Funiculus sociatus GB2-C1: one gene and its partner. The main gene of each other region encodes a partner of the protein of the gene in region 2 in a complex. Links are inferred from orthologs where the notes say so. Each region holds a gene or a part of one and is shown on either strand. Other genes may lie near its edges.

Evidence for each region.
Region 1: the proteins of mnmG (region 2) and mnmE are in contact, whole or in part, in a solved structure (PDB 9HIP), measured with the Escherichia coli proteins. The link is inferred for Funiculus sociatus GB2-C1 from one-to-one orthologs.

Annotation. Positions count from the first base shown.
Region 1 is NZ_JAMPKJ010000031.1:62,574-70,611, reverse strand. Bases 57-2,856 are described here. They hold mnmE (tRNA uridine-5-carboxymethylaminomethyl(34) synthesis GTPase MnmE), read right to left. Parts: upstream 2,253-2,856; coding sequence 861-2,252; downstream 57-860. Other genes in these bases: NDI42_RS15840 (mechanosensitive ion channel family protein), read left to right, coding at 2,429-2,856; NDI42_RS15850 (class I SAM-dependent methyltransferase), read right to left, coding at 206-757; NDI42_RS15855 (response regulator transcription factor), read left to right, coding at 57-61. Outside these bases: more of NDI42_RS15855, read left to right, coding at 1-56; more of NDI42_RS15840, read left to right, coding at 2,857-3,394; NDI42_RS15835 (mechanosensitive ion channel family protein), read left to right, coding at 3,369-4,505; NDI42_RS15830 (hypothetical protein), read right to left, coding at 4,671-5,198; NDI42_RS15825 (glycoside hydrolase family 10-like protein), read left to right, coding at 5,945-7,768; NDI42_RS15820 (DUF8738 domain-containing protein), read right to left, coding at 7,816-8,038. UniProt on the Escherichia coli protein: Exhibits a very high intrinsic GTPase hydrolysis rate. Involved in the addition of a carboxymethylaminomethyl (cmnm) group at the wobble position (U34) of certain tRNAs, forming tRNA-cmnm(5)s(2)U34.
Region 2 is NZ_JAMPKJ010000046.1:8,890-26,108, reverse strand. Bases 7,437-10,366 are described here. They hold mnmG (tRNA uridine-5-carboxymethylaminomethyl(34) synthesis enzyme MnmG), read right to left. Parts: upstream 9,895-10,366; coding sequence 7,978-9,894; downstream 7,437-7,977. Other genes in these bases: NDI42_RS19545 (hypothetical protein), read left to right, coding at 10,159-10,366; NDI42_RS19555 (hypothetical protein), read right to left, coding at 7,437-7,646. In the rest of the region: NDI42_RS19595 (zinc-dependent metalloprotease), read right to left, coding at 1-1,058; NDI42_RS19590 (hypothetical protein), read left to right, coding at 1,496-1,681; NDI42_RS19585 (hypothetical protein), read left to right, coding at 1,961-2,347; NDI42_RS19580 (hypothetical protein), read left to right, coding at 2,591-2,923; NDI42_RS19575 (hypothetical protein), read right to left, coding at 2,952-3,269; NDI42_RS19570 (radical SAM protein), read right to left, coding at 3,348-4,766; NDI42_RS19565 (prolipoprotein diacylglyceryl transferase), read right to left, coding at 4,839-5,594; NDI42_RS19560 (TIGR04376 family protein), read right to left, coding at 5,642-6,223; more of NDI42_RS19555, read right to left, coding at 6,342-7,436; more of NDI42_RS19545, read left to right, coding at 10,367-11,046; NDI42_RS19540 (hypothetical protein), read left to right, coding at 11,493-11,798; NDI42_RS19535 (hypothetical protein), read right to left, coding at 11,922-12,176; psbB (photosystem II chlorophyll-binding protein CP47), read left to right, coding at 12,230-13,759; NDI42_RS19525 (photosystem II reaction center protein T), read left to right, coding at 13,875-13,970; transcriptional regulator NrdR, read left to right, coding at 14,176-14,739; NDI42_RS19515 (S1 RNA-binding domain-containing protein), read left to right, coding at 14,834-15,670; NDI42_RS19510 (30S ribosomal protein S1), read left to right, coding at 16,047-17,219. UniProt on the Escherichia coli protein: NAD-binding protein involved in the addition of a carboxymethylaminomethyl (cmnm) group at the wobble position (U34) of certain tRNAs, forming tRNA-cmnm(5)s(2)U34.

The DNA of each region.
Region 1 (8,038 bases), on a different replicon or contig from region 2:
CGAGTTAATCGGAACGGTTAAACAACTGCTGCGAGAAACAACTGCTGCAAGGCGAGGCTAGGGAACCTCTCTCTAACCCTCTCCTAAGAGGAGAGGGAAAACGAAAGGAAGATTTTTTTACGGGAGGGGGGCTTTAGCTTCTTTCCCCTGTCCCATCTCTTCTTTGAGGAGAGATGGGACAGGGATTGGGAGATTAGCTTTTGCTTTAACCGAAAAGTATTGCCTTATAGAGACGCGATCGCACCCTGTTAAACATAATCTCCTCCACGAAGTTCCATCCCCATTCGGGCTTCAAGTGAGGGCGCTTATGAGGGGTAATGATAACTATTGAGTCGGAAATCAAACTCAACTGGTAGGCGACTACTGGTAAACGTGACTCACTCAACAAATGCAAAGCAAAGCTGCAAACAATCAAACTATAATGTCGGTCATGGAGGACTCCAGAAGCAATGTCCTCAAAGGTATAGGGTTCAGCTTCTTGGAGAGTGCGTTTCAAATAAGCATTGTAGGTGTATGGATCGATGCCATCAATGTTAGTGCAGCCTAAATTTTGCAGTGTCAAAGTAACTTCACCGCTGCCACAAGCTAAATCTAATACCTTCTGTAAATCTAGCTGCCATTTATTAACTGATAGCTGTAAAACCTCTTGAACTGCCGCCTCTTGAGGATTTCTATACTCATCACCAAATTGCTCGTAGAAACCTTTGACGCTATATTCTTCGTATCCTTTTCTAATAGATTGTTTCTCATTGCTCATTGCTCATTGCTAATTACAAAATCCCCCACTCCCAATTCCCAATTCCCAATTCCCAATCCCCAATCCCCAATCCCCAATTCCCTAGTCTCCAGTCCCCAGTCCCCTATTTCCCAATACAAAATCTGCTAAAAATTCGGTCAAGAACCGATTCTGTTACTTCCTCTCCGGTGATTTCTCCTAATGCTTGAATGGCACCCCGTAAGTCAATTGTCCAGAAGTCGAGAGGCAGTTGATCGGCAATTGTTGCTTTCACTTGCTGTAAAGATATTTTAGCTTTTGTTAAAGCTGCGGCTTGTCGCTGATTAATCGCTAAATCCAAATCAGCTACTTTGAGGTTTCCAGTGTGTACGGCATCTAAAATGGCTTTTTCCAAAGCATCAATGCCTTGGTTGTGGGCGGCTGATGTGTATATGATGCGGTTAATATTGTCAGGATATTGCAAAGAATCGATAAATTGCGTCTCTACAAGATCGGTTTTATTTATAACTAAAATTAACGGGCGATGTTGTACCTGTTCGTAGATTTCTTGCTCAGCTTGCGTCCAACCAAGTTGAGCATCAATGGTGAGCAACACTAGATCAGCTGCTTGGGCAGAAGCAAGACTTCGCTCAACGCCAATCTTCTCCACCCGATCAACGGTATCCCGAATTCCCGCAGTATCCAGCACTTGCACTGGTATCCCACCCACAACTAGCTGAGATTCTACAACATCGCGGGTGGTGCCAGGGAGGTCGGTGACAATAGCGCGATCGCTCTTACTCCAGGCATTCAGCAAACTCGATTTTCCCACGTTTGGTCGCCCGACAATCGCCACTTTCAAACCAGCGCGTAACAGTTCCCCTTTGTCAGCTGTTGCCAAAATTTTCGTTGTCTCTGCCAAAATTTTCTCAATTTGTGCTGTAATGTGCTTCTCATCCAGCGGTGGCAAATCTTCCTCAAAGTCAATCCTCGCCTCAATTTCTGCCAGAATGTCTAAGCAGGTAGCACGCACAGAGCGAATCGGCTTTTGCAACTTCCCCTGTAAACCAGCTAAAGCAGATTGTGCAGCTTGAGGCGATTTAGCTCCCACCAAATCGGAAATACTCTCCGCCTGAGTCAAATCCAAACGCCCATTCAAAAACGCCCGCAGCGTAAATTCTCCTGGTTGCGCTAATCTCGCCCCCGCCTCCAGACACAGTTGCAATACCTGCTGCACGGGCATAATTCCGCCGTGACAGTGGAACTCTACCACGTCCTCGCGGGTGTAAGAGCGAGGGGCTTGCATAATCAGCAACAACGCTTCATCTACAACTTGTTGCGTTTGGGGATGGCGGATGTAACCGTAGAGGATGCGGTGCGATTCCCATTGCTGTCGTCCTGGTGCGAAAAAGAGCGTATGAGCGATCGCTACCGCCTTTTCACCAGATACCCGCACAATACCGACACTACCCTGTTGCGGAACAACAGCGGTAGCGATCGCGGCGATTGTTTCCCCCTGCACAAACATCTGTGACATCTTGCCTTGAAATCAGGTCTATTCCTATTCTGCTGTAATACAGTAATTTGTAGGGAATGGTTGTAGCTTGCTTGGGCGTAGCGCTACGATAGCGAAACCCAACAACTCACGCTTGTTTACTTGTTGTTGAGTTTCGCTATCGTTCGGAACCAACCTACGTTATTGGATTTTTGCCAATGCACTTAATTTCTCCCCAAGTTGCAGCTTATCAAAAAGTCGTTAAGCCTTACGAGGGTTTATTGGTAGGTGTCATTGGATTAGCTACCCTCGACACTACCATACACTTAATCCCAGGATTTCCTCAGTCGAATTTAATAGAACTCCCAATCAGTTTATCACTAGCGATCGCAGCTAGTTGGTTAGCTTCACGGCTGTTCAAGCAGATTTTTGATATTTATCTTTTAGATGCTGCCATCAACAGCGGGCATAAGGTCAACAGCGAAATACTTCTTCTAGTTAAACTACTAGCGAACTTAAGCATAATCTTTTTTACCATAATCATATTTTCTGAAACTCATAAAATCAATATTTTTGGTTTAGTAGCTTCTTTAGGAATTGGCGGATTAGCAGTTGCTTTTGCTGCCCAAAAAACCTTAGAACAAATATTGGGCGGTATTGTCATTTATTTAGATCGTCCCTTTGTGGTCGATGATTACATTGGCTTACCCGATGGCATCTTTGGCAGAGTTGAGTCAATTGGCTTGCGTTCTACTAAAATTCGCACCTCTGGCAAAGGAACATTGATAATAGTACCCAATAGTTCGCTGACTCAAGTTAATATTGAAAACTTTACCGGAGCCAAAAAAGTAATGGCTCTTGTATACTTAAACTTTCATCGGACAATCGAAAAAGAAGAACAAGCCTTAATTCGGCAAGTTATTCTGAATAGTACCAGCGATATTTTTGGGATAGACTCCCGGAACACAGATGTCAATTTTAGAGAATTGAATAGTGCAAATGACGTAAAAACGCAAGCTCAGATTGCTTTCTTTATTCTGGGTTCTAGCGATGTATCAATGGGACTGCGGCGGCAACTATTCGATATTGCAACTGAAAATATTACAGAAAAATTAAAATATTACGATATTGCCTTCGACATTGAAGACCCAACAATTTATGTGGATTCACCCATTACTATCTAATCTTAATTTTGCCGATATCAGTAAACAGGTTTTTCAGATCGATATTTCCAAGCCAGTCATCTTCTTGCTGTTTGTTCTCTTATCTCTGGTGCTGGGAAGATATACTCCTGGCATTGCCAAATTAATCCTGCGTCGCTTTTCACCTCAGCGAGTAACAATTATTTATGACAATCTAATTGAGCCAATAAAAAATCAGTTTAAAATAGCTGGAACGTTAATTCTTATTTCTTTCTCTCTAACATGGGTGGAAGAATATAAATTTTTATACCAGTTAATCAAGCCTTTTTTAGATTTAGCTGTAATTCTTAGCGTTGCCTGGTTATTATCGCGCCTATTTCGGCAATTTATCCGAGTTTATGGAGTTGATTTACTCGGCAAGTTTGCGCGGGATTTTGATGAACTGATTCTAGTAATTGAGGCTATAGTAAATGTTGTAATTGGCTTCATTTCTATTTTAGCTTTTGCCCAAAGCCAGCAATTTAATTTGATTGGCTTGATGACAAGTTTGGGGATTGGCGGGTTAGCGGTAGCTTTTGCTGCCCAAAAAACCTTGGAACAGCTTTTGGGTACAATTGTGTTGTATTTAGATCGCCCTTTTGTCCCTGGAGATTATATTCGTTTACCTTCGGTTGGCAACGTACCCGGAGGGTTATTTGGTAGGGTAGAGTCGATTGGTTTGCGTTCCACCAAGATTCGCACTGCGGCTAAAAGTACCTTATATATCGTGCCAAATTCCACATTAGCAAATCTGGAAATAGAGAACGTGACAATGGGTAAAAAAGTGATGGTTTTGCTAAACCTTGACTTTTTCCGATTGTTGGAAGATAGCGAAAAGGCACTGGTAGAGCAAGTCATCAGTGAAAGTACAAATTCTGTGTTTGGGATCGATCCAGGTAGTACAAATATTACGTTAGCAAGTAATTCTGAAAAGCAAACAACTAGAGCAAGAGTAACGTTCTTTATCCTGGGTTCAAGTGAAAATTCAATTCAACTGCGGAAGCATTTACTAGAATTAGCAAATGAGAAAATTTCTAAGGAACTAATAACGTATGGAATAGATTTTAAAATGCAGGAACCCACAATTTATGTGGAATCTCCAGTAACTATTTAATTTTGGAGTCCCAAAAACTTCTGCGCCGGGAGCAAAATCCCAACTTGGATGACTAGGGTGAGCAATGCCCACCCATTAGCCAGTGTTACGGCGATTTAATACGGGCTGTGGGTAACTAAAACATAACGAACAAAAGAAACATTTCACTCGCTATGGCTCCTTCAGTCAAGCGCTGATAGCTGTCCTCTCTATTGAGTGGCTTTTAGGAACCTCAAATCGAATTTTAGTAGCCCAGCTTTTAAAATCGGGTGCTAGCCGCATCACCTTTAAGAGTATTTCGTCGCTCACCCACAACACTAGAGGAAAAGTAAATCGTTTGCGGAACTCATTCCGGACGTGGTTCGTCGCACTTAGTAATTCATGGATATCCACCACGGAGTCTAAACCATAGACCATTAAAGCTTGTGGCTGCTGGTGATCCTCAATTGTTGCCTCTATAGTTGTATAAAGCGTCCTTACCGAGGGATACAAAACGATTTCTTGAATTTCTACTTCTGAGATTTCTCGCAGCCGTTCCATAACTTGCTCCTGCAACTCTGGATTGTTACAGGAAACCAATATTAAAGAAAAGTCTCCCTGAGAGAGGGCGATCGCCTTCACGAGTTTGGTGAGCGATTGTTTGTTGTAACAGATAACATTTTCCGAGTCGTATAGGTCTGTCATAGGGAACACCAAGTCGAGTTTCAATACCATTTTTCTATCAAAGGGTTTTGCTTTACTTCCTTACATCGGGTGATTTTTTGGTAAGTCGGTAATTTCACCGCGATTTCGGCAGTGACAGCTATCTTACTTTCGGGTGATCTCGCTCACTTAAGGCAGCGATGACAGTAAGCTAACATGGAATCGCCTCTCCTTTTTGAATGTTGTCATCTATACCAATAATTTAACCGGGATACTCCACGTCCAATAAACCCTGATAGCTACTACACGTCGGCACTTTGCTTTTCCCGACGAAAAAAAAAATTTTATGAAACCTTAACAAAATTGCTGGGGAATTACGTAATTCACTGGTCAAGGCGGCGACAGCTACCCTACCACAACGCGCTACGTCTTTGGACTGAGGGAAGGCTATGCCTAAGGTTGACGTACCACCACAAAATCACTCCCACCTCTCCAGAACATAGGGCAACGCACAGAAGCTAGCTGCGGCTTGTCGTTTAGGGACAAGCCAGAGCTTATTTCTGAAATCTTGCTAAAATTTGCCGAAATCTGGGTGTCGTTGCACTGTATCATTCAGAGTCTTGATGAGAACGCGGTGTCTGGAAAGCATTTCTGGCAAGACTAGGTTATGCCAAAACCACCCCCTCCCAATTCTTCCAAGGTTGGTGTACTTGCCGAGAAAGCAACTTATACCGAGATATCCAAGTCATTCCCGAAGAGGGAGTTACACTTTCGTTAATTCTTGCATATCCATATTTAGATAGATGTTGAAATACTCTATGAAAAGCCGTTTTACGAGCCTAGCAGACGGGTTGGTTTTGTTTAGCCGCGCTTTTGGTCATCAGGCTTGGTTAATCTTCCTGGTTGCCTTTAGCTTTAGTGTGGTGCTAATGATACATCCCGCATTTGCACAGGCGAAATTTTCTGATGTGCAAGGATGGACGCAACCGTGTATAGAACAGCTGGCACAAAAGCAGATTATCAGTGGATACCCGGATGGCAGCTTTAAGCCGAGTGCGCCTGTGACAAGGGCTGAGTTTGCGGCGATGGTTGGCAAGGCTTTCCCCAATACAGCTGATGTTAGAAATGCGGTGCCATTTGCTGATGTTCCCGCGAACTATTGGGCTAAAGATGCGATCGCCAAAGCTTATAAAACTGGGTTTCTCTCCGGTTATCCTGGTGGGGCGTTCAAGCCGAGTGAAAAAATCCCGCGATCGCAAGCTTTAGTTTCTCTCTCCTCTGGCTTGAAATATTCGCCCTCCTCACCTGTGGCTAACACATTGAATGGGGCATTTAGCGATGCTGCAACCATTCCTGATTATGCAAAAAGCGCGATCGCAGCTGCTACAGAAAAACAACTCGTTGTCAACTACCCAGATGTCAAGCGGCTTAATTCCAACCAACCAGCTACCCGTGCAGATGTGGCAGCTTTCTTGTGTCAGGCGGCGGGAACGGCTGGATTAGTGCCTTCTCAATACATTGCCAAAGTTGGAACACCCCCAATAGCGCTGTCAAAAGAGATCCGGGGCGTGTGGCTGACTAATATAGACAGCGATGTGCTATTTGAAAAAACGCGACTCGCCAACGCTATCCAACGCCTCGACGAGTTGAACTTTAACACCCTGTATCCTACAGTTTGGAACTGGGGTTATACACTTTATCCGAGTACAGTGGCGCAAAAAGAGATTGGGCGATCGCTCGATCCAGAACCCCGACTCCAAGGGCGAGACATCCTCAAAGAAATTGTAGACCAAGGACATCAAAAAGGCATGGCAGTCATTCCCTGGTTTGAATTTGGCTTCATGGCGCCTGCTGACTCCGAACTTGTCAAACGCCACCCAGATTGGATTCTCAAACGCCGCGACGGTTCCCAAATTTGGAAAGAAGGACAGCACAATCGAGTTTGGTTGAATCCTTTTCGCCCAGAAGTGCAGCAATTTATCCAAGATTTAGTTGTTGAAATTGTTACCAAATACGACGTTGACGGCATTCAATTTGACGACCATTTCGGCTTTCCTGCTGAGTTTGGATATGATCCCTTTACTGTCGAACTTTACAAAAAAGAAAACGGCGGCAAATCTCCCCCTGCGAATGCTCAAGATCCAGCCTGGATCAAGTGGCGGGCTAACAAAATTACCGCCTATCTAAAGCAGGTATTTCAAGCCGTCAAAGACCGCAAAAAAAACGTCTTGGTTTCCGTCTCTCCCAACCCTCAAGAGTTCTCCTACAATTTCTTTTTAGCAGACTGGCAAACCTGGGAACGACAGGGGTTAATTGAGGAACTGATTATCCAAGTTTATCGAGATGACCTCGGTCGTTTTCTTGAAGAATTAGAGCGTCCAGAAGTCAAAGCAGCCAAGCGTCACATTCCCGTTGGCATCGGCATTTTAAGCGGGGTAAAACCCAGACCTATTGGACTGGCACAGGTTCAAAATCAAGTCGCAGCCGTCCGTCAGAGAGGGTTTGCGGGGATGTCGTTCTTCTTCTATGAAACCTTGTGGAATAATGCGCCAGAAAAGCCAGAAATCAGACAGAATGCCTTGAAAGCCATCTTTCCCACTGACCTAGAAAGACCGAATATTGTGGCGGGTGGAAAGCCATAAAATTAAACTCTCGTTCCCAGTCTCTGACTAGGAACGAGAAACACTATTTACTTTGCACTTTTTTGAACAAGTGAATCGACACCCTGAGCCAGCTTCACCACAGATCCAGAAGCATTTGTGCGGTAAACCCAGCGTGTTTGTCCACTTGCCACAATTACTTGCCAGCCTGGAACTCGCATCTCGGTGCAAAGAATGCCTAAGTTATTGACACCCAGACAATCATCCGACCAAGTTTGTTGTTTGGTTGTGACAATGCGGAACTTAGACACA
Region 2 (17,219 bases):
TCCAGATGCCAGCGATGGATATAACGAACAAAAGGCTCTCTAAAATTGTCGTTAGAAAAGTCTTTGTAAGCTGTGATAAAGTAGCCAATTCTGTCGTCAGCTAAACGGGGAATATAGCCGTTATTTTCTGGTAGCTGGGACAAACTGTAATGTACTTTGATGCTGAGCGCACGGCTATCAGGTAGGGTGTCTAAATTGGGCGGTAGATCCTGGCCATTTGCAGACGAGAAGCCGTAAATTGAGGAAACTTCTATATTTAGGGGGAAGGCTTTCACGGTGTCGAAAGACGACTTGCTGCTGTCGAGTCGGTAGGGACTGCCCAAAAATTCCTTTAAAATTGGGGTCAATCCAGGCAAATCTGCAAGTAGTAAGTCACTCAGATCGATGAGTAGAGTTTTGCGTTGCGGGTGGGTGCTTTTGATGTCTAGGGAGTAGAGGACGGAATCGCTAAATGCTCGATCTAGCGATCGCTCTTGCGGATCGCCGGGAGTGGTGCGAAAATTCACATTGCGAATAACAAACTGTAAATTATTGTTTACGTGGCGAAAGTAGAATAAAAAATCATTCAGCGGTAGTCCGCTGTAAATCCCTCGTTCACCGATACCGGATTCCATCGTCACAGTTCCAAGGAAGTTTTTATTTAGCTGTTCCGGCTTTATTTCTAGATAAACTTTTCCTTTTTCCTTGTTGCGGTAAAGGGTGAACATCCCCTCTAACTTCTCGGTATCTTTTACGATTTCATCGAACCCCGATGAAGCTGGCTTTTTGGGGTCTTTGGGTTTTGACCCTGTCTGACTAGCCTCTGGCTTGTTGATATCTTTAAGAAGTCGCAACTGCTTGTTGGTATCTTTAACTATCCATAAGTAGGGTTGCTGTTCTGGCTGTTCTTGGCTATCCTTGATTACCCATACGTAGGAATTGGGAATCAAGTCAGAAGGCTGAGTCTTGGGGACGCGATCGCCTAACGAAACCTCCATAGGTAACGGCTGCGCGGCTAGCTGTGGCTCAGCAAACAATAATCCTTGTAGAGCAAATATAAATATTGGCAATCTTCTCATTTTCTCGGTCATCTAATTACGGCTATTAATTTACACAATCTTCAAACTCTTTTTCCGCATACTTACTTTAGCTTTACATTAAATATATTATTCTGGCATTAGTATGATTACTTAAATATTTCCCTCTGGTGTTACTAGCTATATAGCAATCCTAAATGATTCGTGAAGGCGAGATCCCCGACTTCTTTAAGAAGTCGGGGATCTGAACCCCAGACATCTCACAACTCAAATAGGATGGCTATATTGCATTAGCAATTTCCGCACCAGTCCTTTTCCATTGACACAATTTAATTTTGATAATAAAACTTACATCTGCTCTTGAAACTGTTCATCCGAACCGATGACAGTCTTGTGCTTATACCGCTGTTTTTCAAGGCTGCGCGTGCAAGCTTAGACTGCTTGTAATACCTCAATATCTGAAATTAAAAAAGAGAATTATGCTATTAAACCGCAGCATTGTCAAACAATTATTGCTGTTCTTTACACCATTAGTAACTAGCTTAAGCGTCGCCGCCTCGCCTAGTTTAGCTGCTACTCTTGCCTTTTCCAGCGGGACGTTAGTCATTAATAACTACAGCCAAAATCCTGACGTTGCTAAGACTTCCACTGATACTAATACTTGAGTAAATGCAAAACATGGTTCAGTGGATGCTTTTGCTGATGCTGAAGCAATTTTTTCGGACGAGCCACTTTTCTCATTTAATACATCTCTAAGCGAATTTTCCGGAACAGGTAGAATATACAGAGGTAATGCTAAAAGTCAGGTGGGAATTGTCGAGGAATTTTTGATAAGAAAGAATTAATTTTTTTCTTTTAATTTTATCGCTTATTTAATTTTATTAACCTCAACTGATACTTCTCCCAGTGAGGTTACACGTGCTGATAGAAAAATATCTTTTTCCTTGTTCTATATCACAAACCGTAAGCAGCCTGTCCTCTTAGATTCTTTTAGCATATTGGCTGGTTTAAGAAATCTATCAGATAAGTTTTTTAGTACCGAAAAAAAAACATACGTCAGCTTTGATTTAGAAGATAAGGTTCTGGATAATAGTTTAGAAGGAGAAAAACTTGTTAGTGGTTCTGTTGTGGGTAATTATTCGCGTAATTTCGCTAACAAAACCCGTTTAAAGTTAATAGGAAACCAGCTAAATTATGCCGAAGTTAAAGCTCCTGAACCTTCCGGCAATCTAGCTTTAAGCTGCGTCGGGTTGCTAAGTATGGTGGGAATTAGGTCAAAACGGAGAAAGCAAGTTTCCGAAAGAGATGCTTTGCGATCGCAGGCTAATTAAACTCACGCAACTCACAACCTGTCAAGGTTTCAGCGGTTATAATTCCTTTTTAGTGTTTTAATTATCATTTTCTAAAAAAATGATAACCATTGCCTATGGAGGGAACAGCAGGGAAGACATCATTTTGGCGGTTCATGGAGCCTGGTAAGAAAGATTAGGATGAAGCTCCCCATTGTCCTTGAATGATGCAAAATATCAGTTTAAATAGAGATAGAAATTTCGATACAGCGTTGGGTTACAAGCATGAGAGTGTGGCTGGTTAGTTTTGTGGTGCTGTTTGGCTTGGCAGAAATGTACCAGTGGGCAAAACAGTTTACGCTGCCGTTACCCGTGTATATTTTGGGTGGGGCATTTTTAGCGATCGCATCCAACTTGGACAAACGCGGTCTCCTTCCGTTCCAGCAGACAGAGGACCCTACACTGGCTGCAATTAAAAACGAAACACCGCCAGTGGTATCTCCAGTCAATAGCCAATCTCAGCCAAATTCTACGACGCGATCGCGTCAATCAGTTTCTTTCAAAATTGAGAAGACAGCGAGAGATGCCATAAAAAGCAGCCGCCAGTCAACAAAGTGATAACTTCTGATTAGTATAATTTTAAAATTTACAGCGTTCCTGAGTACAACAATAAAAAGCAGCCACCATTCAATAAAGCGGTGATAACTGCACTGATAATCACCCCTTTCATCAATCCCCATCGTTGTTGCCGTTTCAGCCAAAAAACAAGTGGAATTACATACAAAGTTTGAAATAAGCCAATGTAAAAGACTGAAATAAACGCAATTGGTTGAAAAAAATATAAATCGCCAAATCTTCCCGCTATGTATGCAATTAATGCCACTATAGCAATTACTGTAATATGTATTACCAATAGTAGTAAGAAACCTAAAACTATCTGTAAACCTTCATTTCTTGGTCGCATTTGCTTTTATTTAAAATAGTGTTTGTTTCTGTTTCAAAAATGTTAATACTCGCTTCTAGAGTTAGGTACTTGATACATTCAGGCTAAACGGTTATTAACTAAGTGATGCCCAGCGCTACCCTCGCGGTAAAACATATTAAAAGTATCAAATGGAATAATCCTACCATCAGGATGCACAATGTGAATGCAGGAACGCTTCACAGAACGGACATCGAAGTTAAAGGAGTCGAGAAATTGTACAATCATTACCCGAAATATATTTTCGTAGGTAATACTTTCTGGAACAGGTAACATCGGTAAACAACACAGCAATTGTTTTAAAGATGTTGCCGAAGATGCGGGTGAATGGCTAGTGGAAAATAAATCAAAAATATTACGCTTCAGCTCATCATTCTGCTCGTAAAGAACAGAATTGGGCATCATTTTCACAAAGGTATTTGGCTCAAAAAGCCCAGTTAAGGGTATCACTTTGCCCTTAACTTTTAGCGCATAAGCCATCGCTAAACAGTCTGGATGACAAGGAACTGGGAGAATATCTTCTGGTTTGAAATAGGGACTCTGCTGTAAAATTGAGCGGCGGACTTCTGTAAGAGTGTAGCGATCGCGTTCATGCTCAAATCCTTCCAAACGTCCTGCTGCTTGGATTGGTTGAAAGGTGACACCCCGGACGCATTTCTGCTGCAAGGCGTATTCAATAATTTTGCCGATTTCGCCGTCATTTAGCCCTTTTTTGAGGGTAACGACCAGCGTTGTTGAGATGTTAAACTCATTGAGGTGAGCGATCGCATTCTGACGAACTTCTCGCAAATCTGCCCCGCGCAACTCCTCCAACGCCGCAGCCTCAAAGCTATCAAATTGCAGATAAACTTCAATTCCAGGCATATATTGGCTTAAGCGCTCGCAAAAATTTCGGTCTTTAGCAATTCTGACACCATTGGTATTAATCATTAAGTGTCGAATTGGCTTACTTTTGGCAATATCCAGAATTTTAAAAAACTCTGGATGAATCGTTGGTTCACCTCCGCTAATTTGGACAATTTGAGGTTCTCCCTCATTCGCCACTACCGCATCTAACATCATTTCAATTTGCTCTAAACTGCGGTGGCGACGATATTGATTAGAATTTTGAAAAATCTCTTCTGTACCTGAATCGGCATAACAAATTGGACAGGAAAGATTGCATCTGTCCGTCACTTCTACTAAAGTCAAACAACTATGCTGTTCGTGATCTGGGCAAAGTCCGCAGTCATAAGGACAGCCATATTTTATTGGGGTATTAAATTTGAGCGGCATATCCCCAGGCTTGATAAATTCCAGGGATTGTTTGTAATATTCAATATCATCGGCAATTAAAACTTCTTGATGTCCGTGAGTTGGACAGTGTTTAACCAAATAAACACAATCGTCTCGAAAGATAATCTTTGCTTCGACTTTGACGAGACATTTAGAGCAAACGCTGTTAGTCAAGGCATAGAAAAGATAGTTTCGAGTAGGCATATAATATAATTTAAAGAGTTTTTTCTGGTTCTTAGGGTGGATGGGGAGAGAACTTGGAAGAAAATGTTTAACCTACCAAGTATTCGCAGTCCGATTAAAATGGAACATTTGGGGAATACTACGGTGATAATATAACAGTCCCAGCAAACAAGCAATCTGAATAGCACTTAGCCCGAAGATGGGATGAAAATCTGGCTTAAGGAAATCAATTAGCAGGCGAAAGCTTAGATATGCCACCATATAGAACTTAAATAAATCGCCTTCTTGCCGATGGTAGCGGCTGCGGATTTTTAAAAATATAATTAAAATAAACAAAAATATAATTTCATAAATTTGAGTGGGATGTCGAAGAATGCGATCGCCAAAATCGACCCCCCAAGGTAAATTAGTGGCAATGCCATAAGTGCGATCGCTTAATCCTGTCAAAAAACAACCAATACGTCCTACCGCTGTTCCCACAATCAACGGATAAACAAAAACATCCCCTGTTGAGCGATTTACACCGATAATTTTTTTGGTTATTTCCACACCAATCAGTCCGCCCAAAAGCGCTCCTACAACAGTTTTGCCCTGAAGTAAAAGTAAAAATAATTGTTGCCAATTTGAAAAAAGTAAATCAATATGCTGTAGTAAAACCAGCAGCTTCGCACCAACTAGCGCCCCCACTAAGCCACCGACAATTACCGAACTGCGTTGCGTGGGTGCGATAGAATCTTTTCGAGAATTTTTGATTAATAAACGGAAAGCGATCGCATAAGCCAAAGACTCAAACAAAATATGAGGATGAATCCTCACCGACCCCAGCCACAAATAAACCGGAAAAGTCATAATTTTTGGCTAATGGCTAATGACTAATGGCTAATTGTTACAAGCCATTACCTATTTCCAATATTTCGCTTTAGCTGATCTAGCTCATCGTCCATTTCCCAACGCTTAAATTTATCGTCTAATAAGTCTGGCCCACTTTTGATATTGCCCTTGTAACTTTGACTCCAGCCAGTCGTTGCTGAGCGCTGCTGAGTTTGAGTATTCGCACGCGCCGCCTCAGCTTGGACTGCTTTAGTGTGAACTTCCTGTCGGCGCTGCTGGATCTGACGCTGTAGCTGCTTCGCTTGCTCTTTGCGCTGTTTCAGCCCTTGCATCTGTCCCCAAAGCTGATTTCCTTGACGTAGCAAAGCGGCTTCTCGCTCTTGAGCAGGCTCGGCTAAATCAAGCCTGTTAGCCGCTTTTGCCTTTTCAATCCGAATATGCCAGCGCTGGACTTCTTGTGCAGTTGAGAGAATTTCATCCTGTAATTTCTGTTCTTGCAGATTCAGGTCTGCGATCAGCCTTAGGGCATCTTCTTCTTGTTCCCGCAGCTGTTCCTCTAGCGCCTGTAACTCTAGATGGGGATTATTTCGCAAAAATTCTTCTAATCGGGTTTCCAGAAATCGGTTGAAATCGTCAAATAGACCCACTGCAAAAACTCCCACGCTTCTCAGTTAAAAAGGCAATCATGTAAAAGGCTCTCATGCAAAAAAGAATTATGCACTTTTTCTTTTGCAATTAGCTATTAGCCATTAGCAATATACTAATTCAAAACTTCTGCCCTACATAAATTGAGCGAACTTCTCCATTGCGTCGGATGATGGCTTCCTGATTGTCTACGGAGACCAAAGTCCAGCCACTGGAGCCAATATTTTCCCCCACTTGGAGACGCTTGGTAACGCCATTGATACTAAATAGGGCAGCCGAGCGATTGCCCAATTCCAGAACTCCTACAAGCGTGTGTATAGCCTCTGCTACTGATGTAGGCGCGGTGGCGGCTGAGAGTTCCGGTAGTGCTGAGGGCGGCGGTGGTGGCGGAAGTTGAGGTTGAGGTATTGTGGCAGCCACCGGAGGTTTAGGGGCAGGCGCAGGACGCATCGGGGGCGCAGACTTGGCTGGCGCTGCCAAACGCATTGGCGGCGGTGTCAAACGCATTGGCGATGTCAGGCTGACTGGCGGCACCAGACGGGCTTGAGGTTTAGGGCGGGCTGGCGGTGCCGGACGGACTGACGGTACAGGAAGGATTTGCGGCACCGGACGGATTGGACGGCTTGGCAGTGCCGGAGCGAGCTGGGGACGTCCTAGGGGCGCAATACTTTGTAACCCTAAGCCTGTCCCTGATGTACCCAGATGGTTTGAGGGGGATGGATAGATGGGGATATAGACTCTTTCCATAACCGAGGATCGGTTAGCTCCTCCAGCATTGCCAGGGACATCAGAAACCGACGGCAGATTATTTGTCGGTGGCACGTTAGCCCTTGTCGCATTTTGTTTGTTGGCTTCTGCCTTGCGCTCGATTGATTCGAGCGATCGCTCCATATAGTTAACAAATTGCTCATCTACCTTAGGCTGAGCCTCTTGGGTTACTTGTGCAGCCGGTATTTCACGCGAAAATAGCCACTTGAGTCTATCCTGAGAAGCCGCCCATAGCAGCACAGTCACCAAGACCGATGCCAAGGCAAATCCGAACAGCAATTTATCAAAAGATTGACTCTTACCACTCTTTTCGCTCTCTTCGGGTTCAACATCCTCCACCCTGACATCAATCGCGACAGGCATTTGCACAATACTACGCGGTGTGTTGTCTTGCTGCCGTGGTGGTAGGAGATCGTGAGGCGGTACCCACGTTGGGGGCAGAGTTGCTTGCGGAACTTTTACAGGCTGTAACGAGACATATTCTGTGGACGGCTGTTCTGGAGGCGATACGCTTCCGCCCTCCAGCACCCGGTCGATGTCTGCAAACAAATCGTCCATTAAATGATCGGCATAGGCTTCAACCGACCAGGGTTTGATAGAACTGGAATTGGCTAATGCCTCTGATTCCCTCTGGTTATTGCTGACATCCTGAGACATGGATTGCTGCTCACTTTCGTGCCTAGACTGAATTAACGATAAGCCTTAAAGCAATTAATAGCGCTTACGTTGGTGAAAAATTTCTTTATTTGGGAGATCCTACCCTAAGGCAGTCAGTTGTAGATGTTCCCTGACTCACCAGTTTCGCCCAAGGCTAACTTAGAAAGTTTATACCAATTTTTGATTGGGTGACTAGAAATTGGCGAATTAAGTCATTAGTTATTGGTTATGGAAACGTTCCCAGGTTGGGTAGGGATTCTCGGTAGAATAAATTCCTGTACCAAGAATCCCTACCGCAACGGGCGACCTCAAATGGGTACATTTCAAGGGACTACTGTCCCCTAGCCAAACTCATTTGTCTTGAACGCAGTTCCAGATATATCAGCAAAGCGTTGATATCAGCGGGGTTTACGCCGCCAATTCGCGCCGCTTGACCAATAGTTAGGGGTTTCACCTGCGAGAGCTTTTCGCGAGACTCTTTCGAGAGAGTTTCAATTGCCGCATAATCTAGATCCGGCGGCAACTGGCGGTTAGCGTGACGGCTTACTTGGTCAATTTGGTACTGCTGACGCTGGAGATAGCCAGAGTATTTGATATCAATTTCTGCGCCTTCTCTTTCGGGTTGGTCTAGACTGGGGTTTCCGAGTCCGTAGCGATCTAAGTCAACATAGTGGAAACCTGGACGGCGCAGCAACTCAGCTAGGGTAATTGAGCCTTTGATGGTTTGTCCGGCGTTGGATGCGATCGCAATCCCAATCTCCTCATGTTCCTTCACCCGCGTCGAGTGTAACCGTTCCTTCTCCGCCACAATATTTGCTTGCTTGTCTTGGAACAACGAGAATCGACGATCATCAATTAAGCCAATTTCCCTTCCCAACGGTGTGAGACGCTGATCCGCATTATCCGAGCGCAGTAATAATCTATACTCAGAGCGCGAAGTTAGCACTCGATAAGGTTCCCGCAAATCTTTGGTACACAAGTCATCAACCAACGTACCGATGTAACTTTGTTCGCGGGGGAAAACTATCATTTCCTGATGCTGCACATACCGTGACGCATTAATTCCCGCCACAATTCCCTGAGCAGCAGCTTCTTCATAACCTGTTGTTCCGTTGATTTGCCCAGCCGAGAACAATCCCTCAATCTTCTTTGTCATTAGTGTGGGATAACACTGAGTCGCGGGTAAATAATCATACTCCACAGCATAGGCTGGACGCAGCATCACGCAATTTTCCAAACCGGGGAGACTTCGCAACATTTGTAACTGCAAATTTTCCGGCAAACCCGTAGAAAACCCTTGGATATACAGTTCTGGAATATCCCGCCCTTCCGGTTCAATAAAAATCTGGTGGCTTTCCTTATCGGCAAAGCGGACAATCTTATCTTCAATACTCGGACAATAACGCGGCCCCTTGGCATCCACCCAGCCGCCGTATACTGGCGACAAGTGCAGATTTTCGCGAATTATCCGATGAGTTTCAGGTGTCGTCCGGGTAAGATAACAAGGCATTTGCTCCCGTTCCACCCAAACTGCCGGGTCAAAGCTGAACCACCGCACCTCCTCATCACCAGGCTGGGGTTCCAGATTAGTATAATCTAGCGATCGCTTATCAACCCGTGCCGGGGTTCCCGTCTTCAGTCGCCCAGTTTCAAAACCCAATTTATTCAACGTTTCCGTCAACCCAACGGCGGCAAATTCCCCCGCCCGTCCCGCTGACATCGACTTATTACCAACCCAAATTTTACCGCCCAAAAACGTTCCAGTTGTCAGCACCACCGCCTTACACTGGAACCCAACGCCAAAGTAAGTTTCGACACCAATAACTTCATCATTGGCACCAAGCACCAAATCTGTGACCATACTTTCGCGAATTGTCAAGTTTTCCTGGTTCTCGACAATCCCCTTCATCACAGCCGCATATTCCCGCTTATCGGTCTGCGCCCGCAATGCCCAAACCGCAGGGCCTCTGGAGTTGTTCAGCACCCGCTTTTGTAAGTAGGTGCGGTCTGCCATTTTGCCAATTTCCCCGCCCAGCGCATCGACTTCATGAGTTAGCTGTGACTTAGCGGGCCCTCCCACGGCTGGGTTACAAGGTTGCCAAGCAATTTTGTCTAGGTTGAGTGTCAGCAGCAGCGTCCGACAGCCGAGGCGTGCTGTAGCAAGCGCAGCTTCGCATCCGGCGTGTCCGGCACCAACAACAATTACATCAAAAGCATCTTGAAATTCAACAGTCGAATTGATGGCCATTCCTCAACCTAAGCAGTAATTACTTATATTCAATCCTAGCGAAGTTATAGTCTTGGTTGCATGGCATTTCAGCAACCCATTCCCAAACAGGTCGGAACGTAGAAGTTTTCTGGCACGACTCGATGATTTACGATATCGGGTTATCAGCTTAACCATACTATTTTTGCAAATTGCGTTTAAAAATGAACTGTTCGCCATGACCTCTGGACAGTATATCTGCTGTAAGTTTTAACAGACAAATTTAACCCTCACTGGAGCAGTAAAATGAAGTTTGTTTTAGCTTCTAACATTTTAGAACACCCCGGATTTCCAGATTTTATCAGTGCTGCCATCGCTGCTTATCCTGATATCAATTTTTTGGTGGCTGGCGACTTATTAAATATTTTTCCCGAACCAGGCGAAAATTTAGAAGGCTCTATTTTTTACCAGTTGTACGGTGATTTAATATTTGAAGGAATGGATAACTTGGTAAACAGCCATTTTCGTGATATTCATAATTCTCTATTTATTGAACCCTTAAGAAATATGTTTTTATTAACAGGTAATCGGTTTCCGGAAGCAAAAAATATAGCTTGGCAACGATACAAAAAACTTTTTGCCAACTTAGAGGCATCACTTGAGAATAGCCACCTATACTTCATTCCTGGCAATATGGATTACCCATCTCTCAGCGGAGATTTGACAATCAATTCGCCCCGGCTTCACCAAATTGATAATGACGTTTTTGAAAAAGACGGCATTCGTATAGGTGGAATAGGCGGTGTTCCTAACACTGTTCATCCCTTCAAGGGGGTTGTTGAAATTTCACCTTACGAAATGGCTGAATCCGAATACGAGAAAAGACTTAATCAACTTTGGGGAGTAGATATTTTAATTACTCACGTTTCCCCGGAAGAATTTCCTGTACTAAGAAATTTTTTAATAGAAAGCCCCTTGCAACTGCTGATTTGCCGCGCCCCATTCAACTTTCGACACAAGAGCGATTATCGAGGCAAACTTGAATTTCAGGCTATTGGTGATAAATATGTTATTAAGGTTCGTCCATTCGATTACCCTGAAAACAAGGCATATGTAATTGATATTGTGCCTGGAAAAATTACTCCTCTATTGCTTGAGGTTTTCAGTTGGCGAGCTTCTATGTCTGGAGTTTAATTGAATGGAAATACTGCCAGTGAGTGGCTGCTCCCCTTAATATATTGCCTAGTCGCCCAACGCCAACTTGCTAGACAATTCTTTTAAAGAAAATGCTCTAAGTTAACTCTTGTATGCTTTCCCCAACCGAAGCCAAGCTGAAAAGCGATCGCTATCTCAAAACCTTCAGTGCAACTATAGCGACAGGCAATAAATTATAAGTAAAACTTATCGTATTTTCGGGTTAGCAGGGTGATCGCGATCGCTGCTAGGTGCCAAAAGTGGTATTTCATGGTAATTTCAATCTCTAGATGGGTTCAAGGCGATCGCTTCAATGCTTAGCTTTCACCTCGTCAAAGCTATAAGTTATATCATGCCAGACACCAAAATAAAGCGGAATGGTATAAATAACGATAAATAACAAGTTTCTTTCAAGAGAAGGCCTATATAAAGAAAAAAGAAAATTTGTGAAGTATTTTTTCCTTTCTGATGGATGGACTGTAGGTAGGGTGTGGGAGTTCGGCGGCTTGTGGAACGAAAATTCCTGGCGACGAAAACCCGAAATTCAGCAAACGAACCTTTGCATCTTCGAGCAAGGGGAAAAACTATGGCTGTACCGGGTGGAAGAAGCTGTTCTCATGGTCGAAGTCAGACCCCTAGATGATGCCTCGTCTGACTCAGCCAGTAAGAATATTGGTCAAGTTGTGTTAAAACGCCTCATCAGCGCCGAGGATGCCATTGAGCGATTGAACACAGCATTGACTCCGCAGTAATTTAGTTGCAAAGACGTTCAGGGAGAAGCACCGCACCCGAAAAAGTACAATAAACAGCGAGATTCTAACTGCCAACCTGCTTGCATTGGATTCTAACAATAGTTACACTTCTTTAAATGGTAATTAACCTCGGTCTTCCGGGCTAGGGATGGCGTGAACCTGATATGAGAATACAAACTGTTGAATCATATCTGCCGAGGTAAAACGTAAATTACGCAGAACTCTCAGGTTCTTTTGAAAAGCGACATCGCTCTTCGAGAGCGCCAAGAGTAGCCCAGATAAACTTTCATTTTCAGCAAAAGCTGGCGCTGCTGTCCCAACATCTTGCTGAAGAGTTTCTTTGCAAGGCTTGTGGCAAAAAAAGGCGAAATCCAGCACATTAAAAAAGAAGCGTCGTAGACACTTAATCTATCTGAGGAGGAGCGTAGTCAATGGGACTACCCTGGTACCGAGTACATACAGTTGTTCTGAATGATCCAGGACGATTGATTGCAGTACACCTAATGCACACTGCCCTCGTGGCAGGCTGGGCTGGTTCGATGGCTTTGTACGAACTAGCAATTTTTGACCCCAGCGACCCCATACTTAACCCCATGTGGCGGCAGGGTATGTTTGTGATGCCCTTCATGGCTCGCCTGGGTGTAACCCAATCCTGGGGTGGTTGGAGCATCACTGGTGGCCCAGCAAACAACCCTGGTTTCTGGTCATTTGAAGGCGTTGCTGCCGCTCATATCGTTCTTTCCGGTCTGCTGTTCCTAGCTGCCTGCTGGCACTGGGTTTACTGGGATTTGGAACTCTTTAGAGATCCGCGCACTGGCGAACCAGCTCTTGACTTGCCAAAAATGTTTGGCATTCACCTGTTCTTGTCTGGTCTTCTCTGCTTTGGTTTCGGTGCATTCCACCTTTCGGGGCTATTTGGCCCTGGTATGTGGGTTTCTGACCCCTACGGTTTAACTGGCAGCGTCCAACCTGTGGCACCGGAATGGGGGCCTGCTGGGTTTAACCCGTTCAACGCTGGCGGCGTGGTCGCGCACCATATCGCGGCGGGTGTTGTTGGCATCATCGCTGGTTTGTTCCACCTAAGTGTTCGACCACCAGAGCGACTTTACAAAGCGCTACGAATGGGGAACATTGAAACCGTACTTTCAAGCAGTATTGCCGCCGTATTTTTTGCCGCCTTCGTGGTGGCGGGTACGATGTGGTACGGCAGTGCCACTACTCCGATTGAACTATTTGGCCCTACCCGCTATCAGTGGGACAGCGGTTATTTCCAGCAGGAAATTGACCGTCGGATTCAAGAATCTGTGGCTGAAGGGAATAGTGCTACTGAAGCTTGGTCAGAAATTCCTGAGAAGCTGGCTTTCTACGATTATGTGGGTAACAGCCCCGCTAAGGGTGGCTTGTTCCGCACAGGTCAAATGAATAAGGGAGATGGCATAGCTCAAGCTTGGCTAGGTCATCCGCTATTCAAAGATTCAGAAGGTAGGGAATTGACAGTGCGTCGTTTGCCCAACTTCTTTGAAACATTCCCAGTGATTTTGACCGATAAAGACGGTGTGCTTCGCGCCGATATTCCGTTCCGTCGGGCAGAATCGAAAAATAGCTTTGAGCAAGTTGGTGTAACTGCTACCTTCTACGGTGGCGCTTTGGCAGGGAAAACTTTTGATGACCCAGCCAAAGTTAAGCAGTTTGCTCGGAAAGCTCAATTGGGTGAGCCGTTTGAATTTGACCGCGAAACCCTGAATTCTGACGGTGTGTTCCGCACCAGTCCTCGTGGCTGGTTCACCTTCGGACACGCTGTATTTGCTCTGTTGTTCTTCTTCGGTCACTTGTGGCATGGTTCTCGGACTCTGTTCCGCGACGTGTTTGCCGGGGTCGAGGCAGATTTGGAAGAGCAGGTCGAGTGGGGTCTGTTCCAGAAACTGGGTGACAAGAGTACCCGTAAGAAGGAAGTAGTCTAGTAAGGTAAAAGGAAAAAGGCAAAAATAAAGATTCTTTTTATTTTTGCCTTTTTCCTTTTTACTTTTGACTTAGTTGGTAGACTGGTAGTAAAGCTGATAATCAGGAAATTGTGACATGGAAGCTGCTGCTTATATCTTGGTTTTAGCCCTGGCATTGGGTACGCTATTCTTTGCGATCGCATTTCGCGAACCGCCTCGGATTCAAAAGTAAGCGATCGCGTTTGATGAGTGCGATCGTCACAACTTAATATAATTTGGGAGATCCACTGAGCCGCAATTGTCCCAACCGTCGTATTTCACGACAGTTGAAGACAAACAACGGCTCAGTTTCTCCCATTTTAGGTATTTTAACTCTTTCAAATCCAAGTTTATTGCTTCCTCACGCTCATCTACCCAGCCAGCGAGGACTCTTAAAAATGCAATGTCCTTTATGTCAGCACACCGATAGCCGCGTCCTTGAGTCGCGTTCCACAGAAGCTGGACAAAGTATCCGGCGACGGCGCGAGTGTTTGAAGTGCAATCATCGTTTCACCACTTACGAACGCATTGAATTTGTTCCGATTACCGTCATTAAGCGGGGAGGTCAACGGGACTCTTTTGACCGTTCCAAGTTAGTGCGGGGAATTGTTCGCGCTTGCGAAAAAACGGGTATTCCTCAAGGACAGCTAGAAGTTTTGGTCGATGAGATTGAAGCTGAATTACAACAACGCATCATCAGAGAAGTCACCAGTCAAGAAATTGGTGAATTGGTTCTCCAGCGTCTGCAAACTCTCAGCGAAGTCGCCTATGTCCGCTTTGCATCTGTCTATCGGAAATTTCAAGGTATCCGCGATTTTGTAGATACTTTGAATCACCTCGAAAGTTACAGCAGTCGCCAGTCAGAAGCCTCTGAAGTCACAAATACTGCCGCAAATAATCAACTTTCCTTACTTGAGTTTGATGAAACCGAAAACCAAGCTTCTTTGGTGATTGGTCATTAGTAATTGCCTAATAGCTTTTGAATACTTCGTGACTGACCATTGACAAAAATGCTATGGTATGAGTTAGATATGCGGTAGTTACAGCCGAACATTTTTGAACTCAAATTTATCTAGCTTGAGTCCGGGCGACATTGTAATTGGTAAAGTCATCAGTTTGGAGCCGGGAGGCGCTTTAATTGACATTGGCGCTCCAACAGCTATTTTTCTCCCAATTCGGGAAATGTCAATTAATGAAATTGACTCTCCAGAAGAAGTCTTGCAGGTAAATGAAGCCCGCGAATTCTTGATTATAAATAACTACGATATAGAGGGGAATTTGATGCTTTCCCTCTCCCTTCGACAGCTAGAGAAAAAGCTGGCTTGGGAACGAGTGCGTCAAATGCAAGCCGAAAACGCCACGGTGTACGCGAGAGTTATTGAAGCTCAGCGATACAGCATATTGGTAGAGATTGAAGGGTTGTGCGGCACAATTTACAATTATTACCTTTGTAGCCGTAAACTCAACGAACAGTTAATTGGAGAAGAACTGTTTATAAAGATTTTGAAGGTGGATGAACACCTTAACCGTCTGCTTGTCAGCTATAGTGGAGCCTTGGCTCTTGACGAGCAGATAAAGCATCTGAAAGTAGGTCAAGTAGTTGTCGGTACGGTTGCTATAGTTAAGCCTTTTGGTGCATGGATTGATATTGGGGACATTTGCGGTCTGCTACGTATTCCTGAAATTTCCCATGCTCATTTAGATACGCCTCATAGTGTTTTCAAGGTCAATGACGAAGTGAAGGCAATGATTCTTGATGTGGATACTGAAAGGAGTTTGATATCACTCTCAACAAAAGCACTGGAACCAGAACCAGGGGATATGCTGAAAAATCCTCAGAAAGTCTATGAAAAGGCTGAGGAAATGGCGGCAAAGTACCAAATTAGTTATTAGACTTCTTACAAAAGCCCTGAACTAAAATTTGGGGCTTCGTAGCTAAAGTCATCGTCACGATTCCTGGCTAAATGTTTATTTCAAGAGCCATGAATGCAAGAAGTCTATTAGTCATGTGTGTTGGGTTTCCTATCTCAACCCAACGGGAGCAGATTCAAGGTTATTAGTCATTCGGCTGATAATTAATCAATAATAACGTTAGAAGGAGTCCATTTTGGGTTATAATGGTCTGTCTGGACACTCACTCGTATCTAAAAATCTCATACAATAAGGTTGGCGAGAGAGCAATGTAGGTGTAAACAGCACGAGGCTTTCCGTGCGCGTACATCCGCAGGAGGCACAGTTAATACGGAGATAACTACCAGGAAACATTCGCATGGTCAATCAGAAAACAACCGCTACAGCAGATATTGGCTTTTCTCACGAAGATTTTGCGGCCCTACTCGATAAATATGACTATCACTTTAATCCCGGTGATATAGTCGCCGGAACCGTGTTCAGTTTGGAGCCAAGGGGCGCTCTGATTGACATTGGCGCTAAAACAGCTGCTTATATTCCGATTCAGGAAATGTCAATCAACCGTGTTGACGCTCCCGAAGAGGTGTTGCAGTCGAACGAGACGCGGGAATTCTTTATTCTGACTGACGAGAATGAAGATGGACAGCTAACTCTTTCTATCCGACGCATTGAGTATATGCGTGCATGGGAGCGGGTAAGGCAGTTGCAGACAGAAGATGCTACAGTGCGATCGCTTGTCTTTGCGACAAATAGAGGTGGCGCGCTGGTGCGGATTGAAGGCTTGCGCGGTTTTATCCCTGGTTCTCACATCAGCACTCGCAAACCTAAAGAAGATTTGGTAGGAGAAGAACTACCGCTAAAATTTTTAGAGGTAGACGAAGACCGCAACCGTCTGGTGTTATCGCATCGACGGGCGCTGGTTGAGCGTAAGATGAACCGCTTGGAAGTCGGCGAAGTCGTTATCGGTGCAGTCCGAGGCATCAAGCCTTACGGTGCATTCATCGATATTGGCGGTGTCAGCGGTCTATTGCACATTTCGGAGATTTCCCACGACCACATCGACACTCCACACAGTGTCTTCAATGTCAATGATGAAGTGAAAGTGATGATCATTGACTTGGATGCTGAACGAGGACGCATTTCGCTGTCCACCAAGCAGCTAGAGCCAGAGCCTGGGGACATGATCAAGAACCGCGATCGCGTCTATGATATGGCTGAAGAAATGGCAGCTAAGTATCGAGAGCAGATGCGAGCTAAGCAACAAGGTGCAACTGCCGTGGCTGCTCCTACGGACGATGACGTTCCTGCTGCTATCGACGACGACGACGTTCCTTCTGCTATGGAGGACGCCGAAGTTCCTCCTGCTATTGAAGACGACGCTCCTGTTGCTATGGAGGACGACGCTCCTGCTGCTATGGAGGACGCCGACGTTCCTGCTGCTACTGAGGACGAAGCTCCTGCTGCTATTATGGAGGACGCCGAAGTTCCTACTGCTACTGACGACGCTCCTGCTGCTATGGAGGACGACGTT